Regions from separate parts of the Streptomyces sp. NPDC091371 genome, predicted to be linked through region 1. Evidence: riboswitches for the same ligand, from Rfam matches in the RefSeq annotation. Region 1 holds a riboswitch; the other holds the start of a gene.
What was found. A riboswitch is a leader RNA that binds a small molecule or an ion and turns the genes downstream of it on or off. The one in region 1 is predicted to bind S-adenosylmethionine.
Positions count from the first base shown of each region.

Region 2: another riboswitch for S-adenosylmethionine. It lies ahead of AB0O21_RS09310 (aminotransferase class V-fold PLP-dependent enzyme); the one in region 1 lies ahead of thrC (threonine synthase).

Region 1 covers NZ_JBFBFP010000019.1:24,149-29,152, reverse strand. The annotation lists gene AB0O21_RS21340 (hypothetical protein) at 1-1,698, opposite strand, end outside; gene AB0O21_RS21335 (glucosyl-3-phosphoglycerate synthase) at 1,799-2,776, opposite strand; SAM riboswitch class I at 2,962-3,117, shown strand; gene thrC (threonine synthase) at 3,135-4,424, shown strand; gene AB0O21_RS21325 (MoaD/ThiS family protein) at 4,456-4,734, shown strand.
Region 2 covers NZ_JBFBFP010000005.1:219,476-224,479, reverse strand. The annotation lists gene AB0O21_RS09320 (ferredoxin) at 319-912, opposite strand; gene AB0O21_RS09315 (ferredoxin) at 909-1,454, opposite strand; gene AB0O21_RS09310 (aminotransferase class V-fold PLP-dependent enzyme) at 1,468-2,853, opposite strand; SAM riboswitch class IV at 3,066-3,182, opposite strand; gene trpD (anthranilate phosphoribosyltransferase) at 3,271-4,335, opposite strand; gene AB0O21_RS09300 (ubiquinol-cytochrome c reductase cytochrome b subunit) at 4,513-5,004, opposite strand, start outside.

The sequences.
Region 1 (5,004 bases):
CAGGGCCGTCAGCGCGGCGGCCGCGCCGGCCAGCAGCCACGTCCGCTGCCCGTCCGCGCCGGTCTCGGCCAGGTTGCCGCCCGATCGGGTGGGCGTCGCCGGGACGGGGCGGGCCTGCTGCGTCGTCTGGGTGGGGGAGGGCTGGGTGGAGGCCGTGGGGGACGGGGAGGCCGACGCGGACGGGGAAGGCGTCGGGCTCGGGGTCGGGCTCGGGGTCGGCTTTTCGATCACCGGTGCGGGCGGCGCGCACGCCGGGTCGTCCGAGCCGGCCGCGCAGTTGGTGCGGCCGCTCTGCGCGACCACGTGGTTGGTCAGCTTGCCGTCGCCGGTGAGCGGGTCGTTGACCTTCACCCGGTAGGTGAGGGTGGCCGTCTTGCCCTTGGGGACGTCGCCCGTCCACGTGATCTTCGGGCGGGTGTAGGCGGCCGTGCCCAGGTCGGTCGTCACCTTTCCACCGAAGGCCGCGTCGTCGAGGAGTTCCGTGAGGTCGTCGGTCAGCTTCGCGTTCGGGTAGTCGAGGCTGCTGATGTTCTTCGCGGTGATCGTGTACGTGACGGTGTCGCCCGGCTTCACCGCCTTCGCGGGCGAGGCGGTCTTCTTGACCTCCAGGTCCGGCACCGGCACGGCCAGCGCGAACTGCGAGATGACGTACGTGTCCCCGCGCGTGCGGAAGCTCAGGTCCACCGAGGTCGCCCCGGCCGGGAGGGCCTTCGCGGGGATCTCGAAGGACTTCGCGTCGATGCTGAGGTTGTTCGGGTGGTCCGGGGCGAGGGAGCCGTCGGCGGAGCTGGTGAAGAAGTTGTCCGTGGCCTTGTCCGCCGGGTTGGCGATGTTCGTGCCGGCCACCCGGAACTGGTCGCCCTTGGTGTTCCGGTCGCCCTCGTACGCCGTCGCGCTCGCCCGCACCGGCCCGTCGCCCGTGCGGTAGAAGCCCTTCACCTTCACGGTGGTGTCCGGGCTGGTGGAGCGCTGGAGGACGTGGCCCCCGTACACGTACACGTTGCGCCGTTCGGGGGCCTGCGCGTTCGGGCCGTCGTACTTGTAGACCACGGTCAGGGACCAGCCGGCGACGCAGCCGCGCCCGTCCGGGGCCCAGACGTTGCCCACCGCCACCGTGACCGGCGTGCCGGTGGCGACGCCCTTGAAGGCGGCGGTGACGTCGGATTCGCCCGTGTAGTAGTGCGGGCCGCCCGTCGTCGCCGGGTCCAGCACCATGTCGGAGAGGGCCACCGGGGCCGCCGCGGCCGGGCCGACCTTCAGGACCGGGCGGGTGGTGAGCGGGTCGCCGGGGGCGCGGACCACGTTCTCGCCCGACACGTCGCACCGCTGGATCACGTTCGAGCCGAGGCGGTAGGTGCCGCTGTTGCCGCCCCAGAAGAGGCGGGCGTACGCGACCTCCGCACCCGCCGGGACCGTGACGCGGCCCGTGCTGGAGGTGCCGGTGGCCGTGGCCAGCCCGGCCGCGTCGATCCGGCGCGTCACGAAGTCGTTGTTGTTCTTGCCGCCGCCGCCCCGCTGGACCTCCGCGCACTCGGCGGCCGCGGCGGGCGGCGCCGTCGGGCACCCCATCACGGTGTTGCCGAGCGTGACGAAGTCGCCGTAGAGCGCCTCGTCGTACCGCTTCTCGAAGGGGGAGACCACCTCCGCGACCGCGGGTCCGCCGACCGCGCCGACCAGCAGCGCCGCACCCGAGGCCACCGCGAGGACCGTCCCCCATGTCTGCCTGAATTGCCTGAAGTGTGTGAAACGCGTAAACCCCATGATCGGGAAATTAGACCGATAGGGGTGGATATCGCGGTTACGCCACGCGACGCAGCGCGTACTCCTTGACGCCGAGCATCGGCGGCCGTTCCTCGGTGTCCACCGCGTACGTGTGCGGTACGAAGCCCTCCGGGCCCCGCTCGAACTGCGTCAGCTCCGGCCGTACGAGGTGCCCGCGCGAGAGCCGTACCAGGGCCGTGCGGTAGATCGCCGCGGCCATCCGGCCCAGCGCCTGCCCGTCCTGGTGGCGGTGCAGGCGCACGCCCACGTCGACCTGGGCCAGCGCGTTCAGTCCGACCGTGTGCAGCGCGTCCACCAGCAGGCCCAGCTCGACGCCGTACCCGACGGGGAACGGCAGCCGCTCCAGCAGCGAGCGTCGCACCGCGTACTCGCCGCCCAGCGGCTGCACGAAACCGGCCAGCTGCGGCCAGTGCAGGTTGAGGAGGGGGCGGGCGACCAGCTCCGTCACCCTGCCTCCTTGCTCGGCTCCGCCAAGACGCCCGCCCTGGCCGGGAGCGTCCCCGAGCGGGCGGTCGTACATCGCCTTGACGAACTGCACGTCCGGCTCGGTCAGCAGCGGGCCGACGATCCCGGACACGAAGGAGGCGGAGAAGTCCCGCAGGTCGGCGTCGACGAAGCAGACGATGTCCCCGGTGGTCGCCAGCAGCGAGCGCCACAGCACCTCGCCCTTGCCGGGCAGCGGCGGGATCCGCGGCAGTATCTCGTCGCGGTGCACCACCCGCGCGCCGGCCTTCGCCGCCACCTCGGCCGTGCGGTCGCTGGAGCCCGAGTCGATTACCACCAGTTCGTCGACCAGCGGGACCGGCAGTCCCTCGATCAGCTCGCGCCGGATCACCTCGACGATCGCCCCGACGGTCGGCTCCTCGTCGAGCGCGGGCAGCACGACGCTGACCGTGGTCCCCGCCGCCCGTTTCCGGTCGAGCAGCTGGTCGAGCGGTCGGTCGGCGGCTGACCAGGAGCGGTCTGCCAGCCAGCGCTCCACCTCTTCCAGCACCCTCAGCACTCCCTGCGTGTCGGCGTTATGGTGCGATATGTGATCCATCTCGCGGTTCGGACGGCTGTCTCAACCGCCCGGGCCTTCGGTTACAGTCTTGAACAACGCGAAGGACCGCCGCATGCCGGGGGTCCCCGCGAACAAACGCACCGGCGCGCCATAGAGCGCGTGTGCCGGTGCCATACCGCTCATCCAGAGGGGCAGAGGGATACGGCCCGTTGAAGCCCCGGCAACCCTCCAGTCGGTTCTCGCGATGCGTCTTACGCACCCACGCGAGGTCCCCGGCTAGGGAAGGTGCCAATTCCGTCTCATGGCGAAGTGCGCCATGGGGAAGATGAGGAGAAAGGGCCTCGCCATCATGGCTGCACAGACTGTTGCCACCTCTGCCACCGCAGAATCTGTCGACCTCGGACCGGCCACCGGCCTGTCCTGTCGCGAGTGCGGTACCCGCTTCGAGCTCGGCCCCATTTTCGCGTGCGCCGAGTGTTTCGGACCGCTGGAAGTCGCCTACGACCTGCCCACCGGTGACCCTGAGGCCCTGCGCGCCGCCATCGAGGCCGGCCCGAACAACATCTGGCGCTACGCCCCGCTGCTGCCCGTCCCCGCGGACGTGGCCTCCAAGCCCAGCCTGAACCCCGGCTTCACCAAGCTCGTGGACGCGGCCAACCTGGCCAAGGAGCTCGGCGTCACCGGCAAGCTCTACGTCAAGGACGACTCCGGCAACCCGACGCACTCCTTCAAGGACCGCGTCGTGGCCATCGCCGTCGAGGCCGCCCGCGCGTTCGGCTTCACCACCCTGTCCTGCTCCTCCACCGGCAACCTGGCCGGCGCCGTCGGCGCCGCGGCCGCCCGCGCCGGCTTCCGGTCCTGCGTGTTCATCCCGCACGACCTGGAGCAGGGCAAGGTCGTCATGGCCGGTGTCTACGGTGGCGACCTGGTCGGCATCGAGGGCAACTACGACGACGTCAACCGCTTCTGCTCCGAGCTCATCGGCGACCCGCTGGGCGAGGGCTGGGGCTTCGTCAACGTCAACCTGCGCCCGTACTACGGCGAGGGCTCCAAGACCCTCGCGTACGAGATCTGCGAGCAGCTCGGCTGGCAGCTGCCCGACCAGATCGTCATCCCGATCGCGTCCGGCTCCCAGCTGACGAAGATCGACAAGGGTCTGCAGGAGCTGATCAAGCTCGGCCTCGTCGAGGACAAGCCCTACAAGATCTTCGGCGCCCAGGCCGAGGGCTGCTCCCCGGTGTCCGCCGCCTTCAAGGCCGGCCACGACGTGGTCCGCCCGCAGAAGCCGAACACCATCGCCAAGTCGCTGGCCATCGGCAACCCGGCGGACGGCCCGTACGTCCTGGACATCGCGCGGCGCACCGGCGGTGCGGTCGAGGACGTCAACGACGAGCAGGTCGTCGAGGCCATCAAGATCCTCGCGCAGACCGAGGGCATCTTCGCCGAGACCGCGGGCGGCGTGACCGTCGGCGTCACGAAGAAGCTCATCGAGAACGGCGTCCTCGACCCGGCGCTGACCACCGTCATCCTCAACACCGGTGACGGCCTCAAGACCCTGGAGGCGGTGGCAGCGGACAGCGGCCAGACCGCCACCATCCGCCCGAGCCTGGACGCGTTCCGCGCCGCCGGCCTGGCCTGAGTCCCCTGAATCCCGGAAAGGCAGTAGCGCCATGAGCGTCAACGTCCGCATCCCCACCATCCTGCGCACCTACACGGGCGGCGCCGCCGAGGTCTCCGCCGAGGGCGCGACCCTGGCCGAGGTCATCCAGTCCCTGGAGGCGAACCACCCGGGCATCGCCGCGCGCGTCCTGGATGACCAGGGCAAGCTCCGCCGCTTCGTGAACGTCTACGTGAACGACGACGACGTGCGCTTCGAGGGCGGGCTGGAGGCGGCGACGCCGGACGGCGCGGGCGTCTCGATCATCCCGGCCGTGGCCGGCGGGTGCTGATCACCTCCCCGGGTTCTGCATAAATTGAATTGCCCCCTCCGCTATAAGCGGAGGGGGCAATTCTGCTTGATTGGGCGCGGTAGAGTTGGGGAAGTCCCCTCCGCTGTTCTTGCCCGGCGCATATGAACGGGTCGCGTGAGGGTCGACATCGGGTCAATGTGCAAGTGCGGTATGGGGCTTTGGCGAGACATGTCAGGCCCGACTTGCCCTGGAATATGCCAAATTTTCACTTCATTTCAATGTATCGGGCTGTCCAGATTTCTCGTCGGA
Region 2 (5,004 bases), on a different contig from region 1:
CACCTCGCGGCCATTGAGGGTGGTTGCGCGCTCGTCCTGCGGGGACGCCCCGCCGTGCCCCCGCTCCGCCCCCGCGGGTCGGGAGTGTGCTGTTGGGGTGGGGACACGCAGGAGGGTCCCCGCAGGACGAGCGCGCAACCACCCTCACGTGACGAAGCGGTGCCCGCAGGCGCGAGGACGAGGAGACACTCCGGAGGGGCACCGCCCCAACCCGACCGGTCCCGCCCCAGCGAAACTCCAGCCCCGCCGGCGATTGAGGCGCGGGGTCCGGGGCGGAGCCCCCGGAACGGCGCCGCACCCGGCGGCGAACGGCGGCGGTCACGCTCCAGGCAGCCCTGGCAGGCTTTCCGCGGGCCCGGCCGGGCGCCCCTCGGCCAGCCTGAAGAGGTAGCTCCGGAGGTACGGGCCGAGGTCGTGGTCGATGTGGGCGACGTACGCGCGGGCTCCGGCCGCGGCATCGCGCCGGTCCTCCCGTTCGGAGACCGACCACGTACGGTCCAAGGCCACGGCCCACTCGCGTACGCGCCCCCGCTCCCGCCACCAGTCCCGGACCAGCTCCGGGGTCCAGTGCGCGTCGCCGTCGCCTCCGTACCCGTCGAGGACCTCGCACTGGACCGCGCAGATCAGGTCGTAGACCTCGTGCGGGTTGCGGGGCTGGCGGAAGACGAACTCCTGGCCGTAGCCGTCGTCGTCGTACAGCACGTTCGCGGGCGCGCAGACGCGCCCCGTCCAGCAGGTGTCGGTCTCCGACGCGTAGAACGGGCCCGGGACACTGCGCCAGTCGCGCTTCTCCCACCCCTCGGGTGCCGGCCCGGACCAGTCGTGGCGCACCGGATCCGTCCAGTGCCTCCCCGGCGGCAACGGCTTGCCGACCACGGCCCGGACGGTCGGCAGCGGGTCCCAGTACGTCACGCGCCCAGCTCCGGCAGGCTCTCCCCGGGCCCGGCCGGGCGGCGCTCCTGGAGCCAGAAGAGGTAGCCGCGCAGGTAGTCCGCGAGGTCCCCGTCGATGTGGGCGACGAACGCGCGGGCTCCCGCGGCCGCCTCGCGCAGGTACTTGTCGGTCTCCGCCGACCAGCTCTGCTCTGTGCGCACCGCCCATGCGCGGACCTCGCCCCGGTCGCGCCACCAGTCGCGGACCAGTTCGGGGGTCCAGTGGTCGTCACCATCGAGGCCGTACCCGCCCCAGGGCTCGCACCCCACCGCGCACAGGACGGCGCGGGTCTCCTCCACCGTGCGCGGTTGCCGGAAGACGAACTCCTGGCAGAGGTAGTCCCCGTCGTCGTACATCACGTGGTCCGGCGCGCAGTTCCGTCCGGTCAGGCAGTTGTCCGTCTCGGCCCCGTAGAACGGGCCCGGCACATTGAGCCGGTTGCGCTGCGCCCACTTCTCGGGGGACGGCTCGAACCAGTTGGTGGTCGCCCGGACGGTGGCCATCGGGTCCCAGTAGGTCATGATCCGCAGCCTGTCAGACGGCCGGGACGCAGCGGCCCTCTTCCGTGCGGTACTGCCACTTGGCGCCGTCCGAGACGAGCTCCTTCACCGCGCGGACGAAGCGCTCCACGTGCTCGTCGGGGGTGCCGGCGCCGAAGCTGACGCGGATGGCGTTGAGGGAGCGCTCGCCCGGGGCGGCCTCGGGGGCTCCGCATTCGCCCTGGGCCTGGGGCTCGCTGCCCAGCAGGGTGCGGACCAGCGGGTGGGCGCAGAACAGGCCGTCGCGGACGCCGATGCCGTATTCGGCGGAGAGGGCCGCGGCGAAGTGGGAGCTGTTCCAGCCGTCCACCACGAAGGAGATGACGCCGACGCGCGGGGCGTCGTCCCCGAAGAGGGACAGGACGCGGACCGCCGGGACCTCCGCCAGGCCCTCGCGGACCGTGCGGATGAGGTGCTGCTCGCGGGCGACCAGGGTGTCGAAGCCCGCCTCGGTCAGGGCACGGCAGGCGGAGGCGATGGAGTACACGCCGATGACGTTCGGGGAGCCGGCCTCGTGGCGGGCGGCCGTGGTGTGCCACTCGACGTCCACGCCGCCGTCCTCGCGCCGGGCCACCTTGCGCGAGGCGCCGCCGCCGGCCAGGTAGGGCTCGGCCTCCTGGAGCCAGTCCGCGCGGCCGGCGAGCACGCCGGAGCCGAAGGGGGCGTAGAGCTTGTGGCCGGAGAACGCGACCCAGTCCACGTCCAGTTCGCGCACGGAGACGGGGTGGTGGGGGGCCAGCTGGGCGGCGTCCAGCACGATCCGCGCACCGTGGGCGTGCGCGGCGGCGGCGAGCTCCTTGACGGGCCACAGCTCGCCGGTGACGTTCGACGCGCCGGTGACGCAGACCAGCGCCGGGCCGTACGGCTCACGGTCGGCGAGGGCGCGCTCCAGGGTGGCGACGGCCTCGTCGGGGGTGCGGGGCGCGTTGAGGTAGGTGACCTGCGCGTTCGTCCACGGGAGGAGGGAGGCGTGATGCTCGGTTTCGAAGACGAAGACCTGGCAGTCGGCGGGGAGGACGGCCGCGAGCAGGTTGAGGGAGTCGGTGGTGGAGCGGGTGAAGACCACCTGGTCGGTGGGGCGGCAGTCGAGGAACTCGGCGACCGTGGCCCGGCTCTGCTCGAAGAGGTCGGTGGAGAGCTGCGAGAGGTAGCCGGCGCCGCGGTGCACGCTGCCGTAGTAGGGGGCGTACGCGGCCACGTCGTCCCAGACCCGCTGGAGCGCGGGGGCGCTGGCCGCGTAGTCGAGGGCCGCGTAGGTGACTTCGCCGCCGGTGACGAGCGGGACGGTCACGTCCCGGCCGAGGACCGCGAGGGGCTCGGCACAGGCGGGGTCGACGGCGGTGGCGGTGGCAGCGGCGGCGGTGTTCAGGGATGCGGACATGGCGGTATCTCCCGGCAGGCAGAGGTGAATGGCTTCGGTACGCCGTACGCGGGCACGTGGGTGTGCGGGTACGGGGAAGTCCTCGGAATCGATGCGCGGGTACGCGGAAGGGACCCTGTTCCGAGGGTTGAAGAAGGGGCGGAGTCGCCCTATCGCATTCGCTTGCTCACGGAAAACGCTCCTCGAGTAGACCAGGACCCCTGGTATCGAGGGATCCGCGCTTGCCGTAGGCCTTGCTGCCTACGACCTGGTCATCACCCGGGGCACCCCGCCACGGAAGGAGGGTTGCCGGACAGCAAGCCGGGGCCTACACGCTGTCACTCGTGACCTGATCAGCATCCTGCCACAAGATCCTCGGAGCGCAAGACCCCGGTCCACATGGTGGACCGGGGTCCAGGCTCGAAACGATCGGTGGATTCAGCCGTTGCTGGCCGCCACCCACCGCTCCAGCGCGGCCTGCGCGGAACCCGAGTCGATGGACTGGGCCGCGCGGGTGATGCCGGCCGCGAGCTGCTCCTCCAGCGTGCCCGTGCCCGGGTCCAGGGCGACGAGGGCCGCCGCCGCGTTCAGCAGCACCGCCTCGCGGACCGGGCCGCGCTCCCCCGCCAGCAGGCGGCGGGCGACGTCGGCGTTGTACGAGGGGTCGCCGCCGGCCAGGGCGGAGACGTCGACCAGGCCGATGCCGACGTCACGCGGGTCGAAGGACTGCTCCGAGACATTTCCGTCGCGGACCCACCAGACGCGCGAGGTGGCCGTGGTGGTCAGCTCGTCCAGGCCGTCGTCGCCGCGGAAGACCAGCGCGGAGGAACCCCGCTCGGCGAGCACGCCCGCCACGATCGGGGCCACCCGGGCGTCAGCGACGCCGGTGGCCTGGGCGCGTACCCGGGCCGGGTTGGTGAGGGGGCCGAGGAAGTTGAAGGTGGTCCGGATGCCCAGTTCCTTGCGGGCTGCCGCCACGTGCCGCAGCGCCGGGTGGAACTTCACCGCGAAGCAGAAGGTGATGCCGGCCTCCTCGGCGACCTCCGCGACCCGCTCCGGGGTGAGGTTGAGGTTGACGCCGAGCTTCTCCAGCACGTCCGAGGAGCCGCTCGCGGAGGAGGCGGCCCGGTTGCCGTGCTTGACGACCTTGGCGCCCGTGCCGGCCACCACGAGCGCCGACATCGTGGAGATGTTCACGGTCTTGGCCCCGTCGCCGCCCGTGCCGACGATGTCCACCGTGCGGCCCGGCACCTCGATGAGGTTGGCGTGCTCGTACATGGCCCGGACCAGGCCGTTGATCTCGCCGACCGTCTCGCCCTTCGCCCGCAGCGCGACCGCGAACCCGGCGATCTGGGCGTCGGTGGCCTCGCCCCGCATGATCCGGTCCATGGCCCAGGCGGTGTCGTCGGCACTCAGGTCCCGGCCGGTGAGCAGGGCGTCGAGGATGCCCGGCCAGCCACGGGCCGCCACGCTGTCGCCGCCTGCCGGGGTCACAACGTTCATGGTCCGCTCCTGATGGTCCACACGAATGGGAGAGATCTACGGGTCTCAGCCTATCCAGCCCAGGAGACGGCAAAGAGCCCCGTCCAGACACTGGACGGGGCTCTCGCCGTGGCGACACCAGGACTGACCGAAATCAGTCCCTCATGCAGTCATGCAGTCGTGCGGTCACTCGGGAGATCAGTGGTGGCCGTGGCCGGACTGGATCTCCTTGTACTCCTCAACCGTGGGCTTCGGAATCTGGTTGTTCTCCGCGTAGAAGCCCTTGCTGAGCTTCGCGCGAAGCTTCTCCATGGCCTTCACCTTGCGCTCGACACCGTTCTCGTCGACCGTCGGGCCGATCTCGACCGGCTTGTACTGCTCGTGCGCGGTGAGCGTGTGCAGGCGGCCCTGCGGCAGCGGCTCGTGGACCTCGACGAACTCACCGTGCGGCAGGCGCTTGATGATGCCGGTCTCGCGACCGTGCAGCACCTTGTCGTGGTCCCGGCGCTGGAGGCCGAGGCAGATCCGCTTGGTGACGATGAAGGCGACGACCGGGACGACGAAGAAGCCGATCCGGACGAACCAGGTGATCGAGTTGATCGACAGGTGGAAGTACTGGGCGAACATGTCGTTGCCGCCGCCGATGAGCAGTACGACGTACTCGGCGAGCCAGGCGACACCGAAGGCCGT